Regions from separate parts of the Streptomyces sp. NPDC059816 genome, predicted to be linked through region 1. Evidence: riboswitches for the same ligand, from Rfam matches in the RefSeq annotation. Region 1 holds a riboswitch; each other region holds the start of a gene.

Evidence for each region. Region 1 has a riboswitch for cobalamin ahead of ACFV88_RS26925 ((2Fe-2S) ferredoxin domain-containing protein). Riboswitches for the same ligand answer to the same signal wherever they lie in the genome.
Region 2: linked by a shared signal. The riboswitch ahead of metE (5-methyltetrahydropteroyltriglutamate--homocysteine S-methyltransferase) and the one ahead of ACFV88_RS26925 ((2Fe-2S) ferredoxin domain-containing protein) in region 1 are both predicted to bind cobalamin.
Region 3: linked by a shared signal. The riboswitch ahead of ACFV88_RS31200 (prenyltransferase/squalene oxidase repeat-containing protein) and the one ahead of ACFV88_RS26925 ((2Fe-2S) ferredoxin domain-containing protein) in region 1 are both predicted to bind cobalamin.

What each region holds. Positions count from the first base shown of each region.
Region 1 covers NZ_JBHWIQ010000023.1:79,124-89,030, forward strand. The annotation lists gene ACFV88_RS26890 (ArsR/SmtB family transcription factor) at 1-95, opposite strand, end outside; gene ACFV88_RS26895 (TetR/AcrR family transcriptional regulator) at 251-820, opposite strand; gene ACFV88_RS26900 (ABC transporter ATP-binding protein) at 911-2,791, shown strand; gene ACFV88_RS26905 ((2Fe-2S)-binding protein) at 2,851-3,561, opposite strand; gene ACFV88_RS26910 (ABC transporter ATP-binding protein) at 3,615-4,463, opposite strand; gene ACFV88_RS26915 (FecCD family ABC transporter permease) at 4,460-5,464, opposite strand; gene ACFV88_RS26920 (ABC transporter substrate-binding protein) at 5,575-6,555, opposite strand; gene ACFV88_RS26925 ((2Fe-2S) ferredoxin domain-containing protein) at 6,615-7,004, opposite strand; cobalamin riboswitch at 7,065-7,192, opposite strand; gene ACFV88_RS26930 (sigma-70 family RNA polymerase sigma factor) at 7,354-7,989, opposite strand; gene ACFV88_RS26935 (hypothetical protein) at 8,051-8,707, opposite strand; gene ACFV88_RS26940 (ferric reductase-like transmembrane domain-containing protein) at 8,899-9,907, shown strand, end outside.
Region 2 covers NZ_JBHWIQ010000032.1:4,534-14,440, reverse strand. The annotation lists gene ACFV88_RS31180 (ECF transporter S component) at 1-711, shown strand, start outside; gene metE (5-methyltetrahydropteroyltriglutamate--homocysteine S-methyltransferase) at 776-3,100, opposite strand; cobalamin riboswitch at 3,288-3,507, opposite strand; gene ACFV88_RS31170 (tetratricopeptide repeat protein) at 3,643-4,020, shown strand; gene ACFV88_RS31165 (MFS transporter) at 4,067-5,395, opposite strand; gene ACFV88_RS31160 (winged helix-turn-helix domain-containing protein) at 5,392-6,102, opposite strand; gene ACFV88_RS31155 (TetR/AcrR family transcriptional regulator) at 6,211-6,789, shown strand; gene ACFV88_RS31150 (SDR family oxidoreductase) at 6,914-8,062, shown strand; gene ACFV88_RS31145 (MarR family winged helix-turn-helix transcriptional regulator) at 8,090-8,614, opposite strand; gene ACFV88_RS31140 (DHA2 family efflux MFS transporter permease subunit) at 8,766-9,907, shown strand, end outside.
Region 3 covers NZ_JBHWIQ010000032.1:18,055-27,961, forward strand. The annotation lists gene ACFV88_RS31195 (hypothetical protein) at 1-352, opposite strand, end outside; gene ACFV88_RS31200 (prenyltransferase/squalene oxidase repeat-containing protein) at 349-3,150, opposite strand; cobalamin riboswitch at 3,265-3,393, opposite strand; cobalamin riboswitch at 3,461-3,600, shown strand; gene ACFV88_RS31205 (hypothetical protein) at 3,709-5,121, shown strand; gene ACFV88_RS31210 (ArsR/SmtB family transcription factor) at 5,253-5,603, shown strand; gene ACFV88_RS31215 (MFS transporter) at 5,713-7,068, shown strand; gene ACFV88_RS31220 (LacI family DNA-binding transcriptional regulator) at 7,079-8,059, opposite strand; gene ACFV88_RS31225 (DUF1989 domain-containing protein) at 8,257-8,883, shown strand; gene ACFV88_RS31230 (flavin reductase family protein) at 8,880-9,512, shown strand; gene ACFV88_RS31235 (D-2-hydroxyacid dehydrogenase family protein) at 9,509-9,907, opposite strand, start outside.

The sequences.
Region 1 (9,907 bases):
CCGAGCAGACGCGTCCGCAAGGGGTGGGTCAGGGCCTTGAGGGCGGCGGCGTCCGTATCGGGGTCCAGGACGCGGTGGTGCTCTTGACTGGTCACTCATCGACCATAGGACGCTCCCGACAGTTTCCCAAAGTATTTTTGCAGAATTTCTTTGGGAGAATCTCGACGCCCGAGCCGCACGGGGCGTTGGACTCCGCGCGGGTGTCGCGTTCGACGGGAGCGATCGGGTGTGGGCCCCCCTTCCGCCGGGGCTACTCGGCGCGGACCGCCTTGGTGAGCGTGGTCAGGCAGGCGGTCAGGGAGTCGTGCTTGGTGGCGCCGTGGTCGCGGACGTAGGTCCAGGCCGTGTACAGGGTCGCCCACAGCAGCTGCTCGATCCAGGCGTCGGTGAGCCGGTCGTCCAGGGCCTCCTCCGCCCGGCCGCGCGCCAGGAGTGCGCACAGGGCCACGTCCGTCGCCGACTCCGGGTCCCCGTCCTGTTCGTCCTCCCAGCCCGGGCTCACCAGCATCACGATGTCCCCGAGGTCGAACAGTTCGTGGACGAAGCGGCGCAGGGCGTCCAGGGGAGGCCCCTCGTCGGTCCGTGCCTGCCGGGCGGCCTCGTCGATCCGCTCGGACGCGTACGCGGAGAGCGCGGCGAGCAGGGCGGCGCGGTCCGCGAAGTAGCGCTGGAGCGTGCTGCGGGCCACTTGGGCGGCGTCGGCCACCTGGCTCAACGGTGCGGAGTGGTCCTCGCTGAGGACCGTGACGGCGGCGTCGAGGATCGCACGGCGGGTTCGTGACCGGGTGCGGGACTCCTCCGGAGGCATCTGTTTCAGCACGGGCCCAGTGTATCGGTGTGGGTAATCAGTTGCCGGATATCGATACTCCATGCTCTTATCTGGGGCATGGATGACCGATTTAATGAACCGGTGGCCGCCTCGACCACCTCCCCGACCACGGAAGGACCGTCGCCCGACCCGGCAGTCCCGAAGGGCGGCGGCTTCGCCCGGCTACGGATTCTGGGGAGCTTCGCCCGCCCGCACCGCCGGCGCCTCGCCCTCGGGCTGCTCCTCGCGCTCCTGGGCTCGGCGATGGAACTCGCCACCCCGATGACCACCAAACTGGTGCTCGACTCGCTGGGCGGCGACATCCGACTCGCCTGGCCGATCACCGTGCTGCTCGGCCTCCTCGTCCTGGGCGCGGTCGTGGGGCTGTGGCAGACGATCCTGCTCGGCACCGTCGCCGAACGGATCGTGCTGGACGCCCGCGAGTCCGTCGTGCGCCGCTACTTCCGTGCCGCCCTGCTCCCGCTCAGCGCGCGCCCCACCGGGGAACTCACCACCCGCGTCACCTCCGACACCGTGCTGCTGCGCGAGGCCGCCTCCTCCAGCATCGTCGGCCTGATCAACGGCGGGGTGCTCATGGTCGGCACCCTCGTGCTGATGGGCGTGCTCGACCTGGTGCTGCTCTCGGTCACGGTCGGTGCCGTCGTCCTGATCGCCGCCGTCTTCCTGCTGCTGATGCCGAAGATCGCCACCGAACAGGAGAAGGCACAGGCAGCCCTCGGCAGCATGGGCGGGGCGCTCGAAGGCGCGCTGCGCGCCCTGCGGACCGTCAAGGCGGCCCGCGCCGAGGACCGCGTCGCCGAACGCATCGTCGGCCACGCCCGGACGGCCACCGCGCACGGCGTCAACTCCGTGCGGCGCGAGGCGGTCGCCTGGTCCGTCGCCTACGGAGGCATCCAACTCGCGCTGATCGGCATCCTCGGCTTCGGCGCCTGGCGGGTCTCCCACGGGAGCCTGGAGGTCTCCAGCCTGATCGCCTTCCTCCTCTACACCTTCGGACTCATGGGACCGGTCACCGAACTCTCCGGCCACGTGACCGCGCTCCAGTCGGGCATCGCCGCCGCCGCGCGCATCCGCGAGGTCGAGGACGTCCCCCTTGAAGGCCAGGCGGAGCAGGTGCCCGACACGCGCGGCCCGGGCGCCACGGCCGGCGCTGCGGTCCCCGTGCGGCCGGAGGGGGACGGCGAGCGCCCGCTGATCGAACTCCGCGGGATCACCGCCCGCTACGCGCCCGGCGGGCAACCCGCCGTGCGCGAGGTGGACCTCGACATCCCGGCCCGCGGCCACACCGCGATCGTCGGCCCCTCCGGCGCCGGCAAGACGACGCTGTTCTCGTTGCTGCTGCGCTTCGTCCACCCCGAGCACGGCCGAATCCGGCTCGACGGCACCGACTACGCCGACCTGTTGGTGGCCGACATCCGCCGACGCTTCGCCTACGTGGAGCAGGACACCCCGCTCGTCCCCGGTTCGGTGCGCGACAACATGCTGCTCGCCCACCCGGACGCCACCGAGGACGAGTTGTACCGCGCCCTGGACGAGGTGCGGCTCGGTGACCACGTCCGCACGCTGCCCGACGGACTCGACACCGAGCTGAGTCCGACCTCGCTCTCCGGTGGCCAGCGCCAACGCGTCGCCCTCGCCCGGGCCCTGCTGCACGCCCCGGACGTCCTGCTCCTGGACGAGGCCACCGCCCAGATCGACGCCCTGACGGAGGCCGCCATCACCGAACACGTCCGCGCCCACGCGGACCGCGCGGCCGTGCTGTCCATAGCCCACCGGCTGTCCACGGTCGTCGGCGCCGACCGGATCGTCGTGATGGAGGAGGGCGGGGTCCGCGCGGTCGGCACCCACCTCGAACTCCTGCACGGCGACCGGCTCTACCGGGACCTCGTCGAGGCGCTGCACATGTCCGGGCCCGCAACCACCGAGCCGTCCGTGGAGTACGCGGGCCGCGCCGGGCAGTGACCCGGTGGGCCGGGCGGTGACCGGGAGCGGCCAGGTCGACGGGCGGCCGACCCGGGAGGTCAGGGCTGCCGCTCCGCCAGACCGCAGTCCCCGCACTTCGCCCCTGCCGGGGCCCGGTAGTACAGACAACAACTGCGCCGCCGGAACGTCAGGTCCGGGCCGGTGACCGAGCCCGTACCGGCGAGGCGGCCCGTGCTCAGCAGCCGGTCCACCAGGGGCTCCAGCCGCCCGCGCGCCCCCGGCCGGGCGGCCAGGACGGCCCGCCCCGCCTCGACCAGCGCGGAGGCGGTGTTCCCGTCCAGGAGCCGGGGGGACACCTTGACGGGGAGCCCGGCGCGCAATGCGTCCAGCCGCCGGGTCACCACCGTGTCGTACAGCTCGTCCACGAGCCGGGGGACCCGGGCCGCGTACCGCCCGGTGGCCCGCGGCAGCCGCAGCGCAGGCCCTTCGTCGGCGCGTTGCAGACGGGACAGGTCGGGCACGACGCCGTGCAGGACCGTGCACGCGAGGAGCGGTGACCACAGCCGGGCGGCCTGGCTGAGCTGGGTGATCGACGCGGCGACCCGCGGCTCCTCGCTGCGGTGGCGGGCCGTGGTCGCCGCGATCAGATCGGGCACGCCGCGCGCGTACGCCTCCCCGAGGGAGTGCCAGCCGGCGTCGGGTCCGCCCACCCGCACCGAGAAGAAGCCGCCGAGTTCCGCCACGTCGCGCAGGGCCGCGGCGACCTCGGCCGGCGGGGCCGTCGCCTCGCCGGGGTCGCCGGGGTCCACGGCGTTCGGGCGCTCGTCCGCCCGGCGGTGCCCGACCGGAGGCGGGGAGCCCGTCACGGGCGGAACGCCCGCGTCGGACCCTCGTCCCCGGTCACCAGGGTGATGTGCGGGACCCCGGTGACCGGATGCCGGTCGACCTCGGCCTCCACCCGGTACACCTCGGACAGCAACTCCCGGGTGAGGACCTCCGCCGGCGGGCCCAGCGCGACGACCCGACCGGCCGCGAGCACGCAGAGCCGGTCGCAGAAGGCGGCGGCGAGGTTCAGGTCGTGCAGGGCGACGACCGTGGTGACGCCGAGTTGCCGCACCAGCCGCAGCACGTCCAGCTGGTGGCGCAGGTCCAGGTGGTTGGTCGGCTCGTCCAGCACCATCGTGCCGGCCTGCTGGGCGAGGGCGCGGGCGATCAGGACGCGCTGCTTCTCCCCGCCGGACAGCCGGTTGAAGGGGGCCTGCGCGAGCGCGTCCACGTCGAGGCGGGCCAGTGCCGAGGCGATGACCGCCCGGTCGTCGGCGTCATCGCCGGCGAAGGCCCGTTTGTGCGGGGTGCGCCCCATCGCCACCACGTCGTACACGGTGAGTTCGAAGTCCCCCGCGCTCTCCTGGAGCACGGCGGCCAGCTGCCTCGCCAGTCGCTTGCCGGGCAGTCGCCACACGTCCTCGCCGTCCAGCAGCACCCGCCCCGAGGTGGGCCGCAGCGTGCGGTACACCGTGCGCAGCAGGGTGGACTTCCCCGCGCCGTTGGGTCCCGCGAGTCCGACCACCTCACCCGGGGCCACCTGGAGGGACACTCCGGTGACCAGCGCCCGGCCGCCCACGGCGACCGTCACGTCCTCGATGTCCAGTGCGCCGGGCGCGGCCGTGCCGGGCAGCCGCGCACCCTCCTTCTCGATCGGCGCCGTCATGACGTCCTCCGTCGCATCAGCCACAGGAAGAAGGGGCCGCCGACCAGTGCGGTGAGAATGCCGACCGGGACCTCCTCGGGGCTCATCAGGGTCCGTGCCGCGAGGTCCGCGGCGATGAGGAACGCCGCCCCCAGCAGCGCGGCGGCGGGCAGGGCCCGGCGGTGGTCGGCGCCCACCAGCAGCCGCACGATGTGCGGCATGATGAGGCCGACGAAGCCGATCTGACCGCTGACCGCGACGATGGTGCCGATCATCAGCGCGACGACGGTGAACATGGCCGCTCGGAAGCGGTGCACGTCGAGCCCGAGCGCGGTCGCCGCCTCCTCGCCGGCCAGCAGCAGGTTCAACGGGCGGCTCACCCCGAGCAGCACCACCGTGCCGGCGAGCACGACCACGGCCGGTATCCACAGCATCGACCACGTGGTCCCGGCGAGCCCGCCGAGCATCCAGCGCAGCGCCGACTGCGTCTTGTGCGGGTCGTTGGAGGTGACGATGAGGAAGCTGGCGAGCGCCGACAGCACCTCGGCGGTGGCGACGCCCGCGAGCACCAGGCGGATGGTGGTCATCCGCCCGCCCGACCGGGCGAGGAAGTACACCGCGATCAGCGCGGCGAGCGCCCCGCAGAACGCCGCCAGCGGCAGGGTCACCAGGCCGAACGCCGTCAGGTTGAACACCAGGACGCTCACCGCACCGACCGAGGCGCCCGAGGAGACCCCGAGCAGCATCGGATCGGCCAGCGGATTGCGGACCAGGGCCTGGAGCGCGGTTCCGGCGACGGCGAGTCCGGCACCGACCACCGCGCACAGCAGGACGCGCGGCAGCCGCACGTCCATGACGATCGTCTCCCGCACCGGGGTCCAGGTCGTCTCGGCGAGTCCGGGGTGCACCCGGTGCAGCAGGATGCTCCAGACCTGACCCGCGGGGACGTTGACCGAGCCGACGGCGATGCCCGCCGTCCCCGCCACCGCCACCAGGGCGGCCAGCAGGACGAGGACCAGCACGTACGGCGGCTTGGCCCGACCCGTCCGAAGCTCCGACGAGTCGGGCGACGGGGCCGGGTCCCGTCGGGTGGTGTGCAGCGCACCGGCCCCGGCCGTCCGGGGCGCGCCGGTCACTGGAAGCGGTCCGGGTGCAGCTGACGCGCGAGGTCCGACACCCCGGTGGGCACCCGGACGCCGAGCACCGTCGAGGACAGCGGCAGCACCGCGAACCGCTTGTTCTTGATCGCCGGGACGTCCTTCAACGCGGGGTGCGCGAGGAGGAACTTCTTCTTGTCGGCGACGGTCTTGTCCCCGTAGTCGTAGATGACGATGGCCTCCGGTGCCCGTTCGGCGACCTGCTCGAACGAGACGTCGCCGAACTGCTTGTCCAGGTCGTCGAACTGGTTCCGGCCGCCCGCCTCCTTGATCATCTCGTTGCCGATGCCGGCACCGCCCGCGGTGAACGCCGTCTTGTCGCCGCTGTCGTAGACGAACACCTCGACCGGGTCGACGCCCTTGAGCTTGCCCTCGACACCGCTCAGCGTCGTGCGGACCTTCTTGACCTCGCGTTCGGCGCGGTCCTTCACCCCGAAGATCTTTCCGATCGAGCGGAGTTCCGTCTCGATCAGGTCCATCGTCACCGGCCCCTTGGGGCACTCCTCCACATTGAGGTAGGAGTTGACGCCCGCCTTGGTCAGCGCGGCGCGGCTGCGGCCCTCCTGCTCGTCGAAGGTGCTCGCGAACCCCGCGTAGGCGAAGTCGGGTTCGGCGGCGAGCAACGCCTCGAAGGACGGGTACTCGTCCGCGAGGACCTTGATGCCCTGGTAGGCGTCCGCGTACTCGGGCAGGATCTTGTCGTCCAAGTAGGCGGTGCCCACCATGGACTTCTCCAGTCCGAGCGCCAACAGCACTTCGGTGGCGTGCTGGTTCAGGGAGACCGCCCGCTGCGGGGGACGCTGGTACGTCGTCTTCACGCCGCAGTTGGTGACGGTGACCGGGAAGCCCTCGGGCGCGGAGGCCGCGCCGTCGGTCTTCTCGTCGGTGCCACCGCCACCGCAACCCGCTATCAGGAAGGCGGCTGCGGCAAGCAGGGCGACGGAGCGTCTGGCCATGGTGTGGTCGGTCCTCTCACCGCGGACGGCACGGCGCCGCCCGCGATCGGTTCGTTGGTTCAGTGCGTCGCGTCGGACTGCGCGGTACGGACCCGCCGCGGCGGGGTGAAGACGTAGAGGTCGAGGACGTCCGGTGGTGCGGCGACCCCCGGGCCGCCGGCGCGGACCCAGGAGACGATGTCCTCGGTGGCGTCGGAGTCGTTGACGAGGCCGAGCCAGACGGGACGTGCCCCGGCGGCGCGTCCGGCGGCCGACGGGCGGACGACGATCACATTGGCCTGATCGCAGACGTCCAGGCAGGCGGCGACCGTCACCGAGGTCGCCTCGCGCAGCCGCGCCACCTGCGCGGAGTGATCGACTCCGATCACCTTCGCGCTGCCGCAGCAGCAGTCCCGGCACACCACGACCCGGCACGGCACCGGATCGTCGGCCAGCGGCCCTTCGGGCATCCCGACTCACGCTCCCCTCTGGGGAGATCCGCCCCAGTTCTGTCGAGGAGGCGACCGCGTGAGTCTCCTGGCTCTCGGGTCACCGCTCGCCCCGCCCTTCCCACCCGCACAGGGGCAGTGGGCCGTTCGGGGTTCGCTCGCCGATCACAGTGGCGGGACCGCACCGGATTCACACCGGTTTCCTCGTTCCGCCGTCGCCTTTCCGCGTCATCATGACAGACCCGGCGCCCGGAACCCATGCCTGGGACGCGGTTGCTGCGCAGGTCACACGCCCGGACCGCGGGAACGGGCCGCGGGAACGGGCCGGTCCCGGTGCGGGCGGTGAGTGCCGCCCGCACCGGGACGGCGGTCAGGCCGCCACGAGGGCGGGGGCCCCGCTCGGTTGCTCCAACCAGCTGGCGGCCAGGTCCCGACGGGCACGTGCCACCCGGGAGCGGATGGTTCCCACGGGGCAGTCGAGGGCCTCCGCGGCCTCCGCGTAGGACAGGCCGAGGAGCCGGGTCAGGGCGAACGCCTGGCGCCGTCCGGGTTCCAGCGAGTCGAGCGCGTCCATGAAGGCCACCGATTCCTCGAAGCCGGGGAGGTGGCGGGGCTGCGCGCGCTCCGCGGCGGTCAGCCAGTCGGCGCTGTCCGCGATCCTGGGCCGTGCGGAGGCCCGGCGCAGCCGGTCCACGACGACCCGGCGGGCGATCGCCAGCAGCCAGGTGCGTGCGCAGGACCGTCCGGCGAATCCGCTGAGGCTGGTCAGTGCGCGCAGAAAGGTTTCCTGGGCCAGATCCTCCGAACCCGGGACATCGGTGGTCAGATGGGCGACGAACCGCCGTACGTCGTCATAGGTGGCGTGGACGAAGAGTTCGGCGGCGCGCTGGTCGCCGAGGCCGGCGGCCAGCGCCCAGGTGGTGATCTCCGCGTCGCGGTGCGCGTGCCGGGCGGCGGCAGCGCCGTTGCGGGTGGATCGTGCGCCTTCTCCAGGTGAATAAGGCATGACAAATCGCCCTTCGCGTCCGGGATTTAACCCGTCAAAGGTGAAATAAGTGGACAAAACCTCAGGACGCGAAAGGAGGGGGTCCTCGTCGAGGGGCCGCGCGCAACAGGGCGAGCGGGGACGGGAGGCGGTCGGACGCACGACGCTCGACCGGGGCGGGAGTCGCCACCGGCAGGACCTGCGCCCCGCACAGGGCGGCCACGGCGAACCGCAGCAGGCCCCCGAGGAACAGCGCCAGCGCCCGGCCGAGTTGGGCGAGCGCGCGCTCCCCCCGCCAGAGCCACCAGCCGCACACCGCACCCGCGAGCACGTGCGCGCTGGCCATGCCCGAGCTGACCGAAGAGAGGTCGAACAGGCCACGCAGGGAACGGAAGAGGGCGAGTGCGGTGCTCCCGGCCAGGCCCGTGCCGTCCGCGGTGGCGGGGCGCGGATGGGCCGTGTGGACCCCGTGTGCCGTGCCGCCCGGGCCGTGGGTCAGACCGAACAGTGCGTGCAGCATGACCTGGGCCCCGGCGCTCGCCCCGATCACCGCGCCCGCGGACCGTTCCCTGCGGGTCAGTCGCCAGGCGAGCAGTGACACCGGGGGAACCGCGACCGCATACCCCTGGAACGAGGGCGAGACCCCCGACGCCAGGGCGTGGCCGAGCCCGGACACCACGACGCACACGGCGACGAGGATCGTCGCGTGCGTGAGGCGGAGTGCGGTTCCGGCTCCCATGAGAGTCATGGTGCCAGTGGGATACGGGTCCCGGGTAAGGGCTTTGACCGGACAGTTGGCGCGATCGCCCCCGTTTGTGGACACCGTGTGTCGTGACCCATGTCACTACCCGCTCCCGGGAACTTTCCGCCCTCCGCATCCGACTACGTGTGCGACCGGCCCCACCCGGTCGTGCACGACCTCATTGACACGTGACAGAAGCGGAGCCCCTCGCCGTGAACCCCACAAACGACCGTGCTGCGCCCGGTTCCGAGTCCTCTCCCGCCGTAGGTGCGCCCCCCGGACCGTCGGGCGTGTCGACGGCGCCGCCCCGCCCCCGGGCGACCCTCCGCGGTGACCTGCGGGCGGGTGTCCTCGACGGCTCCCTCGCCCTCCTCGTCACGGGCGCCGTCTTCGTGCTGCTCTACGTCCGGATCGAGGCCGAGACCTCGTCCACGCTCACCGTGATGCCGTTCATGGCCGACACGGGTGCCTTCTGGATGTACTTCCTCAGCCAGGCGTTCGGCTGGTCCGCGCTGCTGTGGGCCTGGGGCACCGTGGTCCTCGGACTGCTGCTGTCCGGCCCCCGCCCGAGCTGGCTGCCCCTGGCCGGCCCCCGCCTCGAACGGCTCCACCGCACCACGAGCATCAACACCATCGCGCTGATCGCCGCTCATGCACTGCTGTTCGCGGCCGAGTTGGTCCGGCACGACACCGACGCCTGGTACGCCAGCACCGCCACGGCCTTCGTCGAGGCGTTCGTGCCCGGCGGGTACGCCTCGGGAACCGGCCGGATCGCGATTCCCGTCGGTCAGGCCGCGCTCTACCTCGCGATCCCCCTCGGCCTGCTCTTCTACGTCCGCCACCGCATCGGCGCCAGGACCTGGCGGGTCATGCACCGCTTCGTCCTCGTGGTGTACGTCCTCAGCGTCTGGCACACCCTGCTGTACGGCACGAACGTGTGGTACGACGGCTGGTTCCGCACCACCGTGTGGCTGCTCCAACTCCCCGTCGCCGCACTGTTCCTGGCGCGACTGATGCGTCCGGCCCGGCGATCCCAGCGGCTCGCGGCCTCCGGTGGACGGCCGGGGGCCAAGGCCGTCTGGGCGCTGCGTCTGGGCGGGCGGCTGGCCGTGGTCGCCGTCCTGGGCGTGCTCGTGGCCGTGCTGCTCACGGGCCGGGACGGCGGACGCACCGAGCCGCCCGCCGACACCACGTCCA
Region 2 (9,907 bases), on a different contig from region 1:
CTGCTCGTCCTGGTGCTGAGCGTGGTGATCTCGGAGATAGCCGAGGGCGGCATCAGCTCCAAGGCCCTCGCCATGCTCGGGGTGCTCTCCGCCGTGAACGCCGCTCTGCGTCCCCTCGGTGCGGGCACCGCCGGCATCGAGACGGTGTTCTTCGTCCTCGTCCTGGCGGGCCGCGTCTACGGACCCGGGTTCGGCTTCGCGCTGGGCTGCACCTCGCTGTTCGCGTCCGCGCTGATCACCGGTGGCGTCGGCCCGTGGATGCCGTACCAGATGTTCGGCTGCGCCTTCGTGGGCATGCTCGCGGGGCTCCTGCCGAAGGCCACCGGACGTCGGGAGGTGCTGTTGCTCGCCGTCTACGGCTCCTTCTCCGGCTACCTCTTCGGCTTCCTGCTCAACCTGTCCTTCTGGCCGTTCTCCCTGGACCCGGGCAGTTCGATCGCCTACCTGCCCGGCCTCCCCTTCACCGAGCAGTGGCAGCGTTACGTCGCCTTCGACCTCGCGACGTCGCTGGGCTGGGACACCGGGCGGGCCGTCACCAACTTCGTGTGCATCGTCCTCGCGGGTCCGGTGGTGCTGACGGTGTTCCGTCGAGCGGCCCGCAAGGCCCGCTTCCAGGCCCCGGTGCGCTTCGCCGCGCCCCGCGACGGTGCGCCGCCGGACTCCCCGCCGTCCGGGTTCGGGGCCGGGGCGGGGCCAGGCGGGCCGGGCTGAGCGTCTCGGCCGGATGCATGGGGGCCCTCGGTCGGGGGCGGGTGTCCGCCCCCGACCGGTGGCGTCAGGCGTTGCGGGACGTGAGACCGGAGCGGACCTCGCGGGCTGCGGCGACCAGGTTTTCCAGGGAGGCCCGGGTCTCGGGCCAACCGCGGGTCTTCAGTCCGCAGTCGGGGTTGACCCAGAGACGTTCGGCCGGGATGGCCTCAAGTCCCTTGCGCAGCAGGGCGACCGCTTCCTGCGCGCTGGGCACCCGCGGGGAGTGGATGTCGTACACGCCGGGTCCCGCCTCGCGCGGATAGCCGTGGGCGGCGAGTTCACGTGCGACCTGCATGTGGGAACGCGCGGCCTCCAGGCTGATGACGTCGGCGTCGAGGTCGTCGATCGCCTGGACGATGTCACCGAACTCGGCGTAGCACATGTGGGTGTGGATCTGGGTGGCCGGACGCACCCCGCTGGTGGTGAGGCGGAACGACTCCGTGGCCCAGTCCAGGTAGTCCGCGTGGTCGGCGGAGCGCAGCGGCAGGGTCTCCCGGAGTGCGGGTTCGTCGACCTGGATGACGGAGGTCCCGGCGGCTTCGAGGTCGTTGACCTCGTCGCGCAGGGCGAGGGCGACCTGGCGGGCGGTGTCGCCGAGGGGCTGGTCGTCGCGGACGAAGGACCAGGCGAGCATGGTGACCGGACCGGTCAGCATGCCCTTGACGGGCCGTTCGGTGAGCGACTGGGCGTAGGCGGTCCAGCGGACGGTCATCGGCTCGGGTCGGGAGATGTCCCCGGCCAGCACCGGCGGCCGGACGTAACGGGTGCCGTAGGACTGGACCCAGCCGTGTTGGGTGGCGAGGTAGCCGGTGAGCTGTTCGGCGAAGTACTGCACCATGTCGTTGCGTTCGGGCTCGCCGTGCACCAGTACGTCGATGCCCGCCTTCTCCTGGAAGGCGATGACCTCCCGGATCTCGTCCTTGATGCGCTCCTCGTACCCGGCGGTGTCCAGGCGTCGCGCCCGTAGGTCGGCGCGCGCGGTGCGCAGTTCGTTGGTCTGCGGGAAGGAGCCGATGGTGGTGGTGGGCAGCAGCGGCAGGCCCAGGTGGGACCGCTGGGCGGCGGTGCGCTCGGCGTAGGGCAGGGAGCGGCGGCCGTCGGCGTCGGTGACGGCGGCGGTGCGGGCCCGGACCGCCGGGTCGTGGGTGAGGGGGGACCCCGCGCGGGAGGCCAGGTCGGCCCGGTTGGCCGCGAGTTCCGCGGTGATGGCGCCGGTGCCCTGGGCGAGTCCCTTGGCCAGGGTGACGATCTCGGCGGTCTTCTGCTGGGCGAAGGCGAGCCAGCGGGCGATCTGCGGGTCGACGTCCCGTTCGGCGGTGGCGTCCAGCGGGACGTGGAGCAGGGAGCAGGAAGCGGCCACGTCCACCCGGTCGGCGAGGCCGAGCAGGGTGCCGAGGGTGGCGAGGGACTTCTCGTAGTCGTTGATCCAGATGTTGCGGCCGTTGACCACCCCCGCGACCAGGCGCTTGCCCCGCAGGCCACCGACGGCGGCGAGGTCGTCGAGGTTTTTGGCGGCGCGCTCCGTGAAGTCGAGTGCGAGGCCCTCGACGGGAGCCTTGGCGAGGACGGGCAGGGCGTCGCCGAGGCGGTCGAAGTACGAGGCGACCAGCAGCTTGGGCCGTGCGGTGACTGCGCCGAGGTCGCGGTAGGCGCGGGCGGCGGCGTTCAGGTCGGCCGGGGTGCGGTCCTGGACCAGGGCCGGTTCGTCGAGTTGGACCCATTCGGCGCCGGCGGCACGCAGGTCGGCGAGGACCTCGGCGTACACGGGCAGCAGCCGGTCCAGCAGGGTCAGCGGCTCGAAGTCGGGGGCGACGCCGGGTGCGGGCTTGGCCAGCAGCAGATAGGTCACGGGGCCGACGAGGACCGGGCGGGCGGTCAGCCCGAGGGCGAGGGCTTCCTTCAGTTCACGGACCTGCTTGGTCGAGTCGGCCCGGAAGACGGTGTCGGGGCCGAGTTCGGGGACCAGGTAGTGGTAGTTGGTGTCGAACCACTTGGTCATCTCCAGCGGCGCCACGTCCTGGGTGCCGCGCGCCATGGCGAAGTAGCCGTCCAGCAGATCCGCCGTGTGGGCACCGCGGTGCCGTTCGGGGACGGCGCCGACCATGACGCTGGTGTCCAGCACGTGGTCGTAGTACGAGAAGTCGCCGGTCGGCACTTCGTGGACGCCGGCGTCGGCCAGTCGTCGCCAGTTCGTCCGACGGAGGTCGGCGGCGGTCTGACGGAGGGTGTCGGCGGTGACGCGGCCCTTCCAGTAACCCTCGACGGCCTTCTTCAGTTCCCGGTGCTGGCCCTGGCGGGGGTAGCCGTACACGGTGGCTCGTGCTGCCGCGGCTGCGGGCTGGGCTGTCACGGAACTCTCCTTCGCGAGATGTGTCCTGAGCATCCCGGGGACGGGACGAGGACGCGAAGGGACGACAGACCTGACGGGTCCGGTGGTGCGCGCGGGGCGCAGCGGTCCGTCTGGTGTGTACTCCCCGGACGGTTGTCCGAGGTTCCTCCGACCCGCCCACGAGGTCACCGGGATGCCGTGCGCGATCGGTCGCGCACGGGCAGCGGGCAGGTCTTCGGACTCGCGGGCACATCCGTCGAAACGGACACCTACTGGCCGTCGCTTCCCAGATCCGTTGCCCGGATCCAGTGCGTATGACGGCGGTCGTTCCCACTCACCGCTGCGGGGCAGTCCCGGATTCCCACCGGGTTCCCTCTTGCGACGCGTCTGTCTGGCGGACAGGGCGAACCAGCTGCACCGATCAGCTTAGAGGGACCGTCCGGGTTCGGACAGTGCCGCCCACATTTCGGATGGTGAGGTGAGACGCCCGCGGGCCCGGGGGCTCGGGGAATATCCACCCGTCCGACCCGGTTGGGCCGGGTGTCACATCGTCGAAGGAGGTCATGGTGAGCACGGCGTACTACGAGTTCGGCACGGCGGCGGAGCGCTGGGACCGGGCCCGCATGTTCTTCGACTCCAAGGAGTACCTGACGGCCGCACGCATCCTGGGCGGTCTGGTCGAGGAGGAGCCGGAGCAGGTCGCCCCGCGTCTGTTGCTCGCCCGTGCCTACTACCACTCCGCCCAGCTGGGTCGGGCGGAGGAGCAGCTTCGCGCGGTCCTGGAGCGGGACCCCGTCGAGGGTTACGCGCGGCTGATGCTGGGCCGGACGCTGGAGCGTCAGGGGCGGGACGCCGAGGCGGCCCCTCAGCTGCGGATGGCGGCTGCGTTCGCCGGGGAGTTCTCCCCGACCGACGGCGCCGCGGCGAACGACGGCGTCTGACTCCGGGCGCACCCGTCGTCCGGGCGGGTCCCGGTGCGGCGCGCGGTCATAGCTCCGCGCGCCGCACCGGCGCGGTGAGCGACAGCGCCACCGCGGCGATGCAGACGGCCCCGCAGCCGAGGAAGAACGCACCGGTGCCCCACCGTGCGGTGACGACACCCGCCAGGGGGTAGAGGGCGGGCGCGAGTCCGAGGGTGCACAGGGTCGTGACGGAGGTGATCCGTCCGAGGTACCGCGGTTCGGTGGCCCGTTGCACCAACGTGTGCGCGAGTGTTCCCGCGGTACCGGACGCCGCACCCACCAGGCCGCAGCACAGCAGTGCGGTCGACGTGGTCTGCGTCCGGCCCAAGGCCGCCACGGCCAGCCCGCAGAGCAGGAGCGCCGTGGCCATGACGGCGGGTGCGCGGGGAACCCGGGAGACGGTGGCCAACACCAGTCCCGTCGCCGCCCCGCCGATGCTGAACGCCGCCAGGAGGCCGCCCAGTTCGGCGGGCCCCCAGCCCCGGTCCTGGGTGAACAGGACGAGGCCGGCGGCGAGCGGGCCGCTGAAGCACATCTCGCCGAGGGCGAGAACGGTGACCAGGCGCGCCAACCGCCGGTCACCGCGCAGCAGTTGCCACCCCTCGCGGAGGTCGTCCCGGAAGGTGGTGGCCGGACGGTCCCGTCCGGACGGCCCACCGGCCGGGGAGGGCGCCAGGGGCGCGATCCGCACCAGGACGATCAGCACCAGCGACACCACGAACAGCACTCCCGCCACCGCGAACCCGGCCGCCGCGCCGCCGACGGCCACCACGGCCGCCGCGATCAGCGGGCCCACCGCGTTCCCGAGTCGCACGGCGAGCCCCCGCAGGGCCTGCACCCGGGCCAGCTGGGCGACCGGGGCGATGCGCGGGGGCAGCGCGCCGACCGCGGGCATGAACACGGCGTCGACGATCCCGAAGGCCAGGGCGAGCAGGCACAGGGACCACAGACCGGGCCCGGCGATCCAGGTCACCAGGGCAACGGCGGCGACCATCGCACTGCGGACGGCGTCGCTGGCGATGAGTACGCGGCGGGGTCCGAACCGGTCGGCCAGGACGCCGCCGCCCAGCATCAGGACGGCCCGGGGCGCGGCGCCCACCGCCAGGACCAGGCCCACCTGGGCGGCGCCCGCGACCCGTGAGGCCGCCCAGGTGAGGACGAAGTAGTAGGCGACGTCGCCGGTCACCGAGGCGGTGTACGCACCGAGCCAGCGCAGCACGTTGGCGTCGCGGTAGACGGGTCGCCCGTCCCGTTCCGCTTCGGTCGGGTGGGTGACGCACGGACGGGCGATCCCCGCGGTCGGGGTTCCTGGTTCCAGCCCTGCACGGCCGTGACCGGATCCGTCGTCGCTCACCCGGCCCCCTCCGTTCCCGTCGCCCCGTCTCCCGCCTCGTCTCCCGCCCCGTCCGTCGAGCCGTCCGTCGGGCCGACACCGCGTGCGTTCGTCGTCCGGGGTGCTTCGGAGGTGGCGTAGATCTGCACGTGGGCGGCGACCGGCCCCGCGGCTTCCGTCCGGTGGGCTTCGGTGCGGCGGGCGTCGCCCCGGGCCTCGTACCGTGCGATCACCTCCGCCAGTTCGTGCTGCATCCGGCGGGCCTCGTCCGGCGTCAGCCACAGCTGGTGGTCGGTGAAGGCCAGTGCCCCGAACCACGGGTCGGGCAGCGCGGGCACCGTCTCGGTGGCCACCCTGCGCAGGGTCTCGCTCTGGGCGAGGGCGACGGCCTGGACGTAGGCGCGTTGGTCCGTTCCGTCAGCACCGGTGTGGGCGGGGTCGTGCTCGGTCGTGGTGTGCCTCGGTCGCCACCACCGCTCCCGTTTGCTGCCCCGCTCCCGGTCCTCCTCGATGAGTCCGCCGGCCGCGAGCCTGCGCAGGTGGTAGCTGGCCGCACCCGAGTCCAGGTCGAAGCGGCGGGCGAGTTGTCGTCCGGTGGCGGGCCCGTGCCACCGCAGATGGGTGAGCAGGGCGACGCGAACGGGATGGGCGAGGACGCGCAGGGCTCGGGGGTCGAGGGACAGGTCCAGTACGGATCGATCGGGGTCGGAGGCCGCCGTGTCGTTCATGAGAGGACACGATAGGTGCGAAGAACTCTTCGCGAACAGTCTTTCGCGAAGAGTTCTTCGCACTGTGGAGCCTGGACAGAATATGCAGATCGGTCTACCGTTCCGGCCATGGGAGCCAAGGGCGAGGAAACGCGGGCCAGGATGATCGCCGCCACGAGGGACCTCATCGAGGCCCGCGGCTACCACGGCACCGGACTCAACCAGGTGATCGCCGACAGCGGCGCGCCACGCGGCTCCCTGTACTTCCACTTCCCGGCCGGCAAGGACCAGTTGGTGGCCGCCGCGCTGTCGGGGGCGGGAGCCGGGATCGGCGGGCTGCTGCGCACCCTGAGCGAGGACGGACCCGCCCCGGGCGACCTGGTGCGACGCCTACTGGACGCACTCGGAGACCGCATGGAACGGTCCGGTTACACCAAGGGCTGCCCGCTCGCGGCCGTCGCCCTGGAGGTCTCGGGCGACAACGAGGAACTACGGCGCGCATGCGCCGACGAGTACGGGGGCTGGCAGGCGATCCTCACCGAACTCCTGATCGCCGAAGGGCGCTCACCGGAGGCGGCGGACGCGATGGCCGGCACGGTCCTGGCCCAGATCGAGGGCGCCCTCCTCCTGGCCCGGGTGCGACACAGCCGCACCCCCCTCGAACAGGCCGGCCGCGCCGTGGACCTCCTGCTCGCCGCACCGGCCTGACGGCCCCCGCACCGACCCGACCCCCGGCGCCCACACCTTCACTCCGTTCGTGAAATATGCAGACCGATCTATTTATTCATCGCGACCTCAGACTGCCACGACCGCATCCCCAAGGGAGCCGAGCATGACCCCGCAGCACGACCCGCCTCACCCGACCGGCGCCGAAGCGACGGACGTCCGACCCGCTCCACCGCCACGGACACTGGTGCTCGGTGCAACCGGCTTCATCGGGCGCCATCTCGTCTTCGAACTCCTCACGCAGGGCGTCCCCGTGGCGGCGGCCGTCCGCGGTGACGTACGGCGCGCGGACGGGCTGCGCCGGTGGCTGGGCGAGCACGGAGCCGTTCCGGAGGGACTGACCGTGGTGCAGGTCGACCTCACCCGCCCCGGGCTCGGCCTCACCCCGGAGGACGACGACCGCCTCACCGGCGTGCGCGACGTGTACAACCCGGCCGCGCTCTACCGGTTCGGTCTCGCCCGCGAGGAGGCGTACGCGGTGAACGCCGCCGGGGCCCTCCACACGGCGCAGTGGGCGGCGACCCGACCGGACTTGCGTCGACTGGTGCACCTGTCGGGCTACCGCATCACCGGCCGGGACGTGCCACGCTTCCCGCTCCCGGCGGCGGAGGCGGACGCGCTGTACCGGCGCCAGGGCGCGTACGAGGCGTCCAAGCGGGAGGGCGACGCGGCCGTCCGGATCACGGCGGCGCGCTTGGGCGTGCCGTTGACGGTGGTCGGCCCGAGCAGCGTCATCGGCCACTCGGTCACCGGTGCGTCGGGGCAGTACATCGGCCTGGCGGACCTGGTGCGCAAGCTGTGGACCGGTCGCCTGCCGCTCCTCCCGGGCACGCGACGCACCTTCATGCCCGTCGTCGCGGTCGACCACCTCGCACGGTTCCTCGCCGCGGTGCCCGAGCACGACCGGGGCGCCGCCCACCTGCACACCGTGCTCGATCCCCAGACACCGGAACTACCACGCCTGGTCGCGCTGATCGCCGATCACCTCGGGGTCCGCGCGCCGCGCCGCACCGTTCCGGTGGGACTGGTGCGCCGGCTGCCCCGCGTCCTCACCGGAGCGGACCCGGAGACGCTGCCGTTCTTCTCCGAGGACCGGTACGACACCCGGTCCGCCGATCTGCTGAGCCGCGCCGCCGGACTGCACCACCCACCCGTCGAGGATCTGTTGCGCCGTTGGGCGGAGCGGTTGGTGGCCGACGGGTTCGGGGCGTCGACCGGTCCTGACCGGGGCGATTCCGGGCCGGGGAGGAGTTGACCCGACCGGGGCGGGCGCGCCCCGGCGTCAGGCGTCGCCGGGGCGGGGGGCGGGTCCCCGACCCGGCTGGTACTCGTCGGCGAGCAGCTCCCCCATGGTGGCGCAGAGGTGCCCCACGAAGTCCTCGAACTGACGCAGCTGCTCGGGCGGGTACTGCGCCATGGCCTCCGTCATCCGCTCCGTGTAGGCCGTGAAGAACTGCTCGGCGCGCGGGCGGATGCGGGGGCTCGACCGCAGGGTGACGACCCTGCCGTCGGAGTGCTCCCGGGTGCGGACGACGCACCCGGCCGCTTCGAGCCGGTTGAGCAGGATGGTCGTCGCCCCGGACGACAGCGACACCCGTTCGCCCAGCCGGGCGGGTGACAGCGGGGTGCCCTTGTCCTCGGCGTAGAGGATCTCCGCGAGTGCGGCGGCGTCGGTGGAGTGGAGTCCCAGCCAGGACGCGAACCGCCGGGTGAACTCCGTGTAGTTGGCCCCGAAGGCCCGCAACCCCTCCATGAGGCGGTCGCGCTGCTCCTCGAGGTCGACGGACTCCGGCCTCTCGATGGACATGCGTCGTTTCCGATCCGTTCCGATGACCCCAACAGCACGGTCCGCCCAGTCAACGCGGTCAACCGCTCGATTGACAACCTACCTCGACGAAACTACCTTTGCCGCAAAGTTAGTTAGCTTTACTGCAAAGGTAACTCTGAGTGGGGGAAGAATGACCGAACGTACGGAGGCTCCGGGCGGCGGGGTGCCTTCCGGGGGCGCGGAGCCGCCCTCCCGGCGGCAATGGCTCGGGCTGATCGCCGTGTCCCTGGGCGTGGCCCTGATCGTCGTGGACATCACGATCGTCAACGTGATCCTGGCCCCGATCATCGACGACCTCCAGGTCACCTCGATCGAGGCGCAGTGGGTGCAGGAGTCGTACGCGATCGTCTTCGCCGCGCTACTGCTGGTCACCGGTCGACTGACCGATCTACACGGCGCGCGACGGGTGTTCCTCGTGGGTCTCGCCGTCTTCGGCCTGACCAGCGTGGCCGCCGCGCTCGCTCCCAACGGCGGACTGCTGATCCTCGCCCGCTTCCTCCAGGGCATCGGCGGGGCCATGATGCTCCCCTCGTCACTGACGCTGGTGAACGCGACCTTCACCGGTCGGGCGCGCGGCCAGGCGTTCGCCGTCTGGGGCTCGACCATCGGCGCGGCGGCGGCCGTGGGGCCGGTCCTGGGCGGCTGGCTCGCGGATCTGTCCTGGCGCTGGGCCTTCGGCATCAACGTGCCGCTGGTGGCCCTGGTCGCCCTCGGCGTCCTGCGCTACTTCTCCGCCTCACCGCGCACCCTGGGGCGGGTCGACGTACCGAGCGGCGTGCTGTCCGCGGTCGCACTGGGGCTCCTGGCGTTCGCCCTCATCGAGGGCCGCACCCACGGCTGGCTGCTCACCACGGAGCCCCTCGTCGTCGGTGGGGCCTCCTGGAGCGGGGGGCCGTCCCCCGTCTTCGTCGCGTTCGTCGTGTCCGTACTGACCGGCCTGGCGTTCTGGCGGCGCCAACGGGCCCTGTGGCAGCGCGACAGCGAACCGCTGATGGACGTGCGGCTGTTCGCCATTCCGTCGTTCCGCAACGGGAACGCCGTCACCCTGATCGTGGGTCTCGGCGAGTTCGGCATCATCGCGGTGCTGCCCCTGTGGTTGCAGTTCACCCTCGACTACACCGCGTTCCAGGCGGGCCTGTCCCTGGTGGCGATCGCGGTGGGCAGCTTCTTCGCGAGCGGGGCCAGCTTCTCGATGTCCGCGTCCGCCCTCACCCTGGTGCGGATCGGGCTGGCATTGGAGGCGGTGGGGATGGCGGTGCTCGGACTGGTCGC
Region 3 (9,907 bases), on a different contig from region 1:
GCGGGGTCAGTACGCAGTCGTCCTGGTCCGGCGGCGGGAACTGCTTCCCGCCGCGATGGCCGCTGTATCCGATCCGGCAGATGAACGCCGGACCGTCGTGGCCCGTTCCGGTGGTGCGCCAGCCGCCCTGGTTGAGCAGTTCGTACCCGGTCGTCGGGGTGGTGCCGCAGGAGCGGTACAACGGGCCGCCCCACCTGCTGAAGTCGACGGCCAGCACCACGCCGGAGGAGGTGGTGCACCGTCCCATCGGCTGGGAAGCCGCGGACGCGGGACCCGTGGTGCCCCACAGGAGGGCGCATGCCGTGCCCAGGGCTGCGGCGGTCCGCGCCACGCGTGCGGCGATCCTGGTCACGACTGTCCCCCTCGTAGGGCCCTGCTGCGGTGGCGGACCGCGGCGGTCACCGCGCAGCCCGCCAGGACGAGCGTTGCGGCGCCGGCGGCGAGCACCGCGACCCCGCCTCCGGTGGAGGCCAACCCGCCTTGGGCGCCGCCCCCCGAAGCGCCGGCACCACGGTCGCCGGCGCCCGCGGCGCCCTCGCCCCCGGTACCCGCAGGGCTTGGGCCCGCGTCGCCCGGAGTGACGATCGCCGGTGTGGACGCCGACGCGGAGGGCGTGGGCGTGGGGTCGGGGTCGGGCTGCGGTCGGGTACCGGTCAGATCGCGGGTCAGCACGCCGAAGGAGATGCCGGTGGAGCCGCCGACGGCCTGGGTCGAGGCCCGCAGGTCAGAGCCCCGCTGGCCGTCCTCGGCAACGTTGAACCCGCCGTCGGGGTTCTGCTGCGCGGCCAGGAACTTCCGGGCCCCGGCGATCTGCCGCTCGTACTCCGGGGTGTCCAGGGACAGGCCCTGCACCGCGAGGGCGGCGGAGTTGACCGAATTCCCGGCGGCGCCGGGGAAGCCGCCGTCGTCGAGTTGTTTCGTCGAGATCCAGCGGAGCGCCCGCTCGACGGCCGCATCGGCCTCGTCGTCCCCGACGAGGTCCAGGGCCATCGCGGCGATGGCGGTGGAGTCCACATCGGAGTCCCCGGTCGCCGGCACCAGGCTGGGGAAGGCGCCGGAGGCGTGCTGAAGGTTCTTCAGATAGGCGACGGGGTCGGACGCCGCGCCCTCCTCCCCGGCCCGGATCTGCGCCATCACCGCGAGCGCGTGGGCGAAGACGGACGGGGCGTAGCGGTACGCGCCCTTCGCCGCGCAGCTGCGGTCCGGCGCGGTACTGGGGCCCCGGCAGACGGCCGTCGCCAGCGCCGCGATCAGGTCCTGTCCACCGAAGTCGCGCGGGTCGCGGCCGACGGCCTGGGCGAGGACGGCGGTCTTGCCGAGGGAACCGCCTCCGGCGTACCGGGTACCCACCTTGGTCCAGTCGTGGACGGTGCGCCCCTCGCCGTCCTCGCCCCCCTGGTCGAGGAAGTCGACGATGCCGCGCAACGCGTCGTCGTCGTGGCCGGTCGCGGCGAGTGCGTAGGCGCCGTCGATGGTGAGTCCGAAGTCCGCCCGCGTCGACCCGGCGCCGATGTCGTAGTAGCGGCCCCGCCGCAGTCGGGCCGCGTCGGTGAGGTACGCGACGCCCTTCTTCAGGTCCGGGCCCCGGCCGTTCCCCGAGGCGGGCGGTGAGGCGGGCGGTGAAGCCGGGGGAGTGGTGCCGGGGGGCTGCGGACGATCGGGCTTCTTCGTGGTCAGCGAGGCCAGGCTGGTGTCCGCCCCCGCCAGGACGGCCACCCCGGTCGCGTAGAACACCGAGTCCGCCGCGCCCTCCTCGAAACCGAAGCCCCCGTCGGTGAGTTGCTGCCCGGACAGCCAGGACACGGCGGCGTCGGCGCGCACCTTCTCGCCGAGGACCCGTAGGGCCTGGGCGGCGTAGCCGGTGCCGATCACGCTGCCCGTGGTGCCACCGGTGTAGCCGGGGAACGCGCCGTTGCTCAGCTGGGCCTTCCGCAGGTGGTCGCGGGCCTTCGCCACCACCGCCCGGTGACCGCCCGCCTGGTGCAGGGCCAGCACGGCGAGGCCGGTGGCGAGGGGGTCGGCCTCGCAGTTCTCACCGGGGCCGATCAGGACACTGGTGAAACTGCCGTCCCGGCACTGGAGTCGGGTGAGCCGGGTCACCGTCGCGGCCGGGGGCCGCACGCCGCCCCTCAGGAGGGCGAGCACCCCCAGGGCCTGCCCGTCGGTGTAGGAGGCGTTGCGGAAGTCGCCCTCGGCGGTGCAGCCGGCTTGCCCGCCGGCAGGACAGACGTGGTGCACCAGATCGCCGACGAGGTCGTGTCCGCCGAAGTCGCGCGGGTTGTTCTCGGTGACGGCGGCGAGCAGGGCGAGCCGGGCGGCGGCCGTGGCGTCCGGTGCCCCGTCCCTTCCCGCGGCGTACGCGTAGGCGTCGGTGTGGGCGCGGAGGAAGGCGGTCACCTTGTTCAGCGCCCGGCTCTTGCCCCGGGTGGCCAGTGCGTACGCGGCCTCCGTGGTCAGGAAGTAGTTGGGGGTGTCGGCGCCCTCGTCCACCACCCTTTCACCGTCGGTCAGTTCGGCCCGGACCCAGGCGGTGGCCTTCGCGAGGTCCACTTCGGCGGGCGGTACGTTCGGCTCCTCGGGCCCTGGACCCGGTGTGCCGCCGCCCGCCCGCACCTCGTCGGGGGTGAACGTCGGGCGGCCGGTGGTGCCGCCGACGTCGGTGCCGCCGAAGACCCAGGCGTCCACGTCACCGGCCTTCGGCTTGCGGTCCATCGCCCCGTACTGGCTGTACTTCCAGTCCTCTTCGTCGGGGGAGGCGACCCAGTACGACCAGTACGCGGTGGCCTGCGGGGTGAGGACGCAGTCCTCGGTGGCGGGAGTCGGGTACGGGGTGCCGGAGTGGAACGAGCCGTGGCCGATGCGGCAGATGAACGCATCGCCGTCGTGGCCGGTGCCGGCCGTGCTGAAGCCCGCCTCGTGCAGCAGCTCGTAACCGGTGGTGGGCGTGGTGTCGCAGCCCCGCTCGACCGTGCCGCCGAAGGGGCCGAAGTCCACCGCGACGACGGCTCCCCTGCTGGCGGTGCACCGGTCGATCGGGTCGGCGAGCACCGGGGCGGCGGTGACGAGCACGGCACTGGTTCCGCCGAACAGGAGCACGGCCGACAGCAGGGCGGCCAGCCCTGCGAACCGTCTCCCCTTGTCCCTGTCCACCCGAGCTCCCCCGTGTCATCCGGGCGGCCAGACGTGGCTGAAGGGCCCGCAGTGACACCAGGGCGTCACCGACGTGCCGGTCGACCACGCCGTAGTCCGCGACGGCGCTTCTCGCTGAGATCTGGCGCTCCAGGCAGTCCGGCTCGCCCGGTGTCACCGGGCCCACGGTTGCGGGTCAGCGCCGGATTTCGACCGGCTTCCCCTGAAGTGCAGTGCGTATCAGCCGGATTGGAACATGCGGCCCGAGACACCGTCAAGGAGGCATGAACTACCCGCTGACAGCGCACGGTTGCTCAAGCGCCCCATCTGGTGCGCTGGTGATCCCTCGGGTAGCGTCCAGGGCTGCCACATGGGGGAATCCGGTGCGAAACCGGGGCTGACGCGCAGCGGTGTGGGGCGGCACGGTGCCGTACCCGAGCCCGAATGCCCATGCGGTGACGTCACATTCGAAGCCGTACCACGCGAGGGGACGACGGCCCTAACCCGCCAGCGCCGCCACGGTGTCCCCGCGGCGCGGTGCGCCCGGCCGGTGTCCCCTGTCCACCACAGGAGCAGGCCATGTCCCGTCCCCCGACCACCCGGCGCCTCGCGCTGGCCGTTCCCGCCGCCCTCGGGGCCTTCGCCCTGACCGTCCTCCCCGCGGCGGCGACCTCGACGCCCGCCCAGATCGCCACCTCCAAGACCAACGGCGTCGCCTACCTCAAGTCGCTCCAGGCCGCGGACGGTTCCTACGCGGGCACCGGGCTGTCCAACGAATGGGCCTTCAGCGCCTTCGCCGCGGCCGGGACCGCGGTCGTCGACGTGGCACCCGGCGGTGACACGACGAAGAACGCCCGCACCGTCTACCGCAATCTGCTCTCCACGGCCGGCTGGCCGTCCGCCACCCCGGTCGTCACCGACTACGAGCGCGCCACCCTCAACGCCTACGCGGCGGGCATCGACCCGGCCCGGGTGTCCGCCTCCCGGAACCTGATCGCCGACGTCTACGGCTACTGGCAGAACGCCGAGGCCGGCTACTTCGGCCCCTCGGCCACCTACAACGGCACCGTCTTCGCCGGGCTGGCCCTGGCCGGGGCCAAGACGCAGACCGGGGTGCGGCGCGTCCCCCAGGCGCTCCTCGACAAGGTCGTCACCCGTATCCGCGCCAACCAGCACCACGACGGAGGGTGGGACTTCCAGAAGGCCGAGGGCAACCCGACCCGCCTCAGCGCCCCCGGCGACGTCGACATGACCGGCGCTTCGATGGCCGCGCTCTGCGCCGCGGGAGTTCCGAACACGGACGCGGACGTCGTCCAGGCGAAGGCGTTCCTGAAGAGCAAACTGGTCGCGGCCAACGGCGCGTTCAACGCCCTGTACGGAGTCAACACCAACTCCAACGGATGGGCCGTCGCCGGGCTCAACGCCTGCGGCATCAACCCACAGACCGGCGACTTCCTCACCACCCTGGGCAAGACCCCGGTGGACTTCCTGATAGCCCAGCAGTACAACCCCGGTGGCGGTTTCAAGTACAAGTCCACCGACACCGCCCCTTCCGCCTACGCCTCCATCGACGCCCTCCGTGCCGTCGCGGGCGGCGGCTTCACCGCCGCCCCGCCCACCCCGGTCACCGCGGGGGCCCCGAAGTGGGTGGCCGCGAGCGCCTTCACCCCCGGTACGGCCACCGAACTCGCCCTCACCGTCGATGACGGAACGGGCAACCTGAAGGTGTGCGCCGTCGCCTTCACCGCCACGGCCGCCACGACCACCCTCGGGGACGTACTGGACGCCGCCGCCACCTCGGCGACCCCGTCGGGCTGTGTGACCGGGGTGACCCCGTCGTCGGGCACCGGCACGATCACCACCCTCAACGGCAAGGCCAACAGCGGTTCCCAGACCTGGAAGGTCAGTGTGGACGGCTCCGCCTTCGCCGCCGCCTCCCGCGGCAGGACGATCGGTGTCGGGGACACCATCGCCCTGCGCTGGGGAGCCTGACCCCGAACCGGTGCGGGCCCGTCACCTCCACGGGCCCGCACCACCGGACCGCCTCACGGCGCCACCCCTGGGAACAGCGATCCGTACGCACGGATGCACTGATCGGGCGCGCCCCGCCCTACGATGGGCGCATGAGCAAGGGCACGCACCCAGCAGGTGCACACCATGCGCAGCAGTCGGCCGAGCGACTCGACGTCGCCGCGTCCGTCCTCGCCCTGCTCGCGGACCGGACCCGGCTGGCACTGTTGGAGCGGCTCGGCCGCGGCGAAGCCGATGTCACCACGCTGACCCAGGCGTGCGGGGCCGCCCGGCCTTCCGTCAGCCAGCACCTGGCCAAACTCCGACTGGCCGGTCTGGTCACCGCCCGCAAGGACGGCCGTCGCGTCGTGTACGCCCTGCGCCACGGGCATCTGCGCCGGCTGGTGGACGAGGCCCTGAACGTCGCCGACCACCAGATCGGTGCGCTGCCGCCCCACGACTGACCACCACCCGCGTCGCCTACGGAGCGCCTTTCACCAATAGGTGCATAGGTGCGCACCCATTGGCTACGATGAGCTGGTCGCACCCACCCGCCGAACGGGACGGGACCTCATGCTGTCCGTGCTGCGCAACCGCACCTACCGCCGTCTGTTCACCGCACAGGTCGTCGCCCTGGTCGGCACGGGGCTCGCCACCGTCGCACTGGCCCTGCTCGCGTACGACTTCGCCGGGGACCGGGCGTCGACCGTGCTCGGGACGGCGCTCGCGATCAAGATGATCGCCTACGTCACGATCGCCCCCGTCGTCGGCGCACTCGCCCACCGGGTACCCCGCCGCGCCCTGCTGGTCTCCACGGACCTCACCCGGGCCGGGGTCGCCCTGAGCCTGCCGTTCGTCTCGGCCCTCTGGCAGGTGTACGTCCTGGTCTTCCTCCTCCAAGCGGCGTCGGCCGCCTTCACCCCGACCTTCCAGGCCACCATCCCCGAGGTACTGCCCGACGAGCGCGACTACACCCGGGCCCTGTCGATGTCCCGCCTCGCCTACGACGGGGAGAGCCTGTTCAGTCCGGTGCTCGCGGCGGCGCTGCTCACCCTCATCCCCTACGACTGGCTGTTCGCCACGACCGCTGCGGGCTTCGTGGCCTCCGCGGTCCTCGTCGTCTCGGCCGCCCTCCCCACACCGAAACCCGTCGAACGCGGGGGCTCCGCCGCCAAGGCGACCTCCGGCACCCGACTCTTTTGGGCCACGCCCCGACTGCGGGCCCTGATCGCGCTCGACCTCGCGGTCGCCGCCGCCGGATCCGTCGTCCTCGTCCACACCGTCGTCCTGGTCCGGGACCACCTCCAGCGCCCCGCCACCGCCGTCCCCCTCGCCCTGGGCGCCTACGGCACGGGCTCCGTCCTCGCCGCGCTGCTCCTGCCCCGGCTGCTGCGTCACCGCACCGACCGCACGGTGATGCTGCCGGCCGCCTTCGCCCTCCCGGTCGCTCTGGCCGCCGTCGTGGCCGTCGGCGCCGCGCGGCCGGACGTCTGGTCCTGGCCCCTGCTCCTGGCGGCCTGGACCGCGATCGGCGCGGCCTGCTCCCTCGTCCTGACCCCCGCCGGCCGGTTGATGCGCCGGTCCACCTCCGACGCGGACCTGCCCGCGGCCTTCGCCGCCCAGTTCTCCCTCTCCCACGCGTGCTGGCTGCTGACGTACCCCCTCGCCGGCTGGCTCGGAGCCGCCGCGGGCCTCCCGGTCACCACCACGGTGCTCGCCGTCCTCGCTTTGGGCGCCGCCGGTTGCGCCCTCGTGATCTGGCCCGCCCGGGACCCCTCACGACTGAGGCACGTCCACCCGGACCTCCCCGCCGGCCATCCGCACCTCGTCGACGCCGCCCCCTGTGCCGACGGTTGGCAGCACGACCACCACTACGTCATCGACGGGCACCACCACAGCTGGCCCCGCGGGACCCGGGTCGGGATCTGACGCGTCGGGGTCAGCCCCCCGGTGAGGTGAGGGACGAGGCGCGGATCCGCAAGGCGGGTTCCAGTTCGACGGATCGCACCTCCCGGCCGTTCAGCCGGGCCAGCAACAACTCCGCCGCCGTCCCGCCCATGCGGCGGGGACTGCTGTCCACGCTACTGAGCGGGATCGTCAACTCGCGCGCCGCGTCGATGTCGTTGAAGCCGACGACGGCGATGTCCCGTCCCGGGACCAGCCCGCGGTCGCGCATGGCCCCCATCACCCCGAGCGCGGTGTGGTCGTTGACCGCGAAGACGGCTGTGGGGCGGGGGCTGAGGTCCAGGAGCACATCGGCCGCTCGCCTACCGCTGTCCACATCGAACCCGGACCGGACCACGTAGTCGTCAGGGACGGGCGTGCCGTGCTCCGCCAGCACGGTTCGGCACCCGTGCGCACGACGCGTCGCCGTGCTCGCCCAGGGGAAGCCGCCGGCGATGCCCACCCGGCGATGTCCCCGCGCTGCGAAGTGCGCGCCGACGAGTCGACCGCCTTCCTCGTCAGCGCAGGTCGCCGACACCTGGCCCGGCACGCTGCGGTTCACCAGCACGAACGGGACGGCCGTCTCGGAGAGCGAGGGGTCCGACAGGTGTGCGTCGCCGATGATGACGCCGTCGATCCGTCGGCTCAGCAGGAGGTCGAGCCGGCGCCTTCGTTCCGCCGGATCGTCTCCGGTGCTGGCCACGACGGCCTGGTACCCGCGCGCGGTGAGGTGGTCCTCGACGCCCTCGAAGATCGTAGCCAGCACGACGTCCGAGAGGCGCGGGACCAGCACGGCGATCACCTTGGTCCGCCGGGTGCGCAGGCTGGCCGCGTTGGGATCGGGCCGGTACCCCAACTCGACGGCGATGGCCCGTACCCGGTGCACCACCTCGGCACCGACGCCGGGCACCGGGCCCTCGGGACTGCTCAGCGCTCTACTGACGGTGGAGACGTGCACGCCGGCACGGTGAGCCACCACCTTCATGGTGACCCTCCGCCCGCGGTCGGGTCCGGGAGTGCGGGATGCCGCCATCGTTGGTCCTCATCTCTGCCCTTGACGTACGCAAACGATTGCATAACCTGGGAGTCCGCAATCGATTGCGTGAGGGTTTCCCGATCGGACCGTCGCGTACCCGTGCCGCGCGACGCGCGAGGCCCGTCCCAGGAGATGCCATGACGACGATGACGCTGGCGGCCCGTACGGGAGTGGCGTTCGAGCTCCCGCGCGGCGGAACGCTGCGTGTGGTGAACACTCACGGAAGTCAGGTGGTGGACACCTGGGCCCTGGTCAAGCAGGACCCCCGGCGCGCCCTCTCGACGGCACACACCCGTGCCCTCGCGGGACGCCTCACGGTACGGGTGGGTGACCGCATGGTCGACAGCTCACGCCGCCCGGTCCTGGCCGTCGTCGAGGACACGACCCCGGGAGTCCACGACACCCTCATCCCCGCCTGCGACCGCGCGCGTTACGAGCAGTTGGGCCACGGTGGCTACCACGCCAACTGCACCGACAACTTCCGTCAGGCACTCGCGGCGATCGATGTCGCCGGACCCGAGCAGGTGCCGGGCCCGCTCAATCTGTTCATGAACGTCCCCGTCGACGACGACGGCGGCATCGCCTTTTGCGCCCCGGTCAGCGAGCCGGGCGACTCGGTCGCCCTAGAGGCGCTCACCGACGTCATTGTCGTGCTCTCGGCCTGCCCCCAGGACCTGGTGCCGGTCAACGGCGAGCTGCTGGAACCCCGGGACGTCGAGGTCCGCGTGGAGCATCCCCGCGCAGTGGCCGCGGACCCGAGGTGACGCCCGGGGGAACGTCCACCCGCACGGTCGACCCCGCCGAACTGGACCGGCAGGGCGTCTTCCGGTTGCTCACGGCCATCGTGGTGCCGCGTCCCATCGCCTGGACGTCGACGGTGAGCGACGGCGGAACGCGGAACCTCGCACCCTTCAGCTTCTTCACGGTCGTCTCGACCGAACCGCCGATGCTGGCGCTCACCATCGAAGCCGCCCCGGGCGGGGGAGTGAAGGACACCCTGCGCAACCTCAGGACGACCGGGGAGTTCGTCGTCAACACCGTCTCCGTCGACCAGGCCCGGCAGCTGGACCTCACCGGCGTGGACCACGCGCAGGAGGTCGACGAGTTCGCACTCGCCGGTGTCACCCCCCTCGCCTCGACCCGGGTCAGGCCCCCGCGGGTCGCTGAAGCCGGGATCAGCGTGGAATGCGTGCTCCATTCGCTCCTCACCCCCGGCAGCGACACCCTGGTCATCGGCGAGGTCGTCGCCTTCCACATCGCCGATGAGCTGCTGACGGCCACCGGCCGCATCGACGTCGCGCGGCTACGGCCCCTCGGCCGGGTCGCCTCCCGCTTCGTCGACCCGGCCCACCCCTCGGGGATCGTCGCGGACCACCGCCGGTCGGAGTGCTAACGCCCCCCTGCCAGTACCCGCACCGGCTTCTCCGCGAGGAACGCCTCGATGTCCTCGACGGCCTGGGTGAAGTACCCCTCGTAATTGCGTCGGGTCACATAACCCAGATGCGGCAGTGCGAGGAGACGGGGTGCCGTGCGCAACGGATCGTCCAGCGGCAGGGGCTCCGTCTCGAAGACATCGGTGCCCGCTCCGGCGATCCACCCCTCCCCGAGCGCCCGCAGCAGTGCCGGCTGGTCGACGATCGCCGCCCGTGAGGTGTTGACCAGGTAGGCGCTGTCACGCATCCGGCGCAGCTCCGCTTCGCCGATCAGCCCCCGGGTGCGGTCGCTGAGCACCAGGTGTACCGAGACGAAGTTGCTGGTCTCCAGCAACTCCTCCTTGGAGGCCGCGGC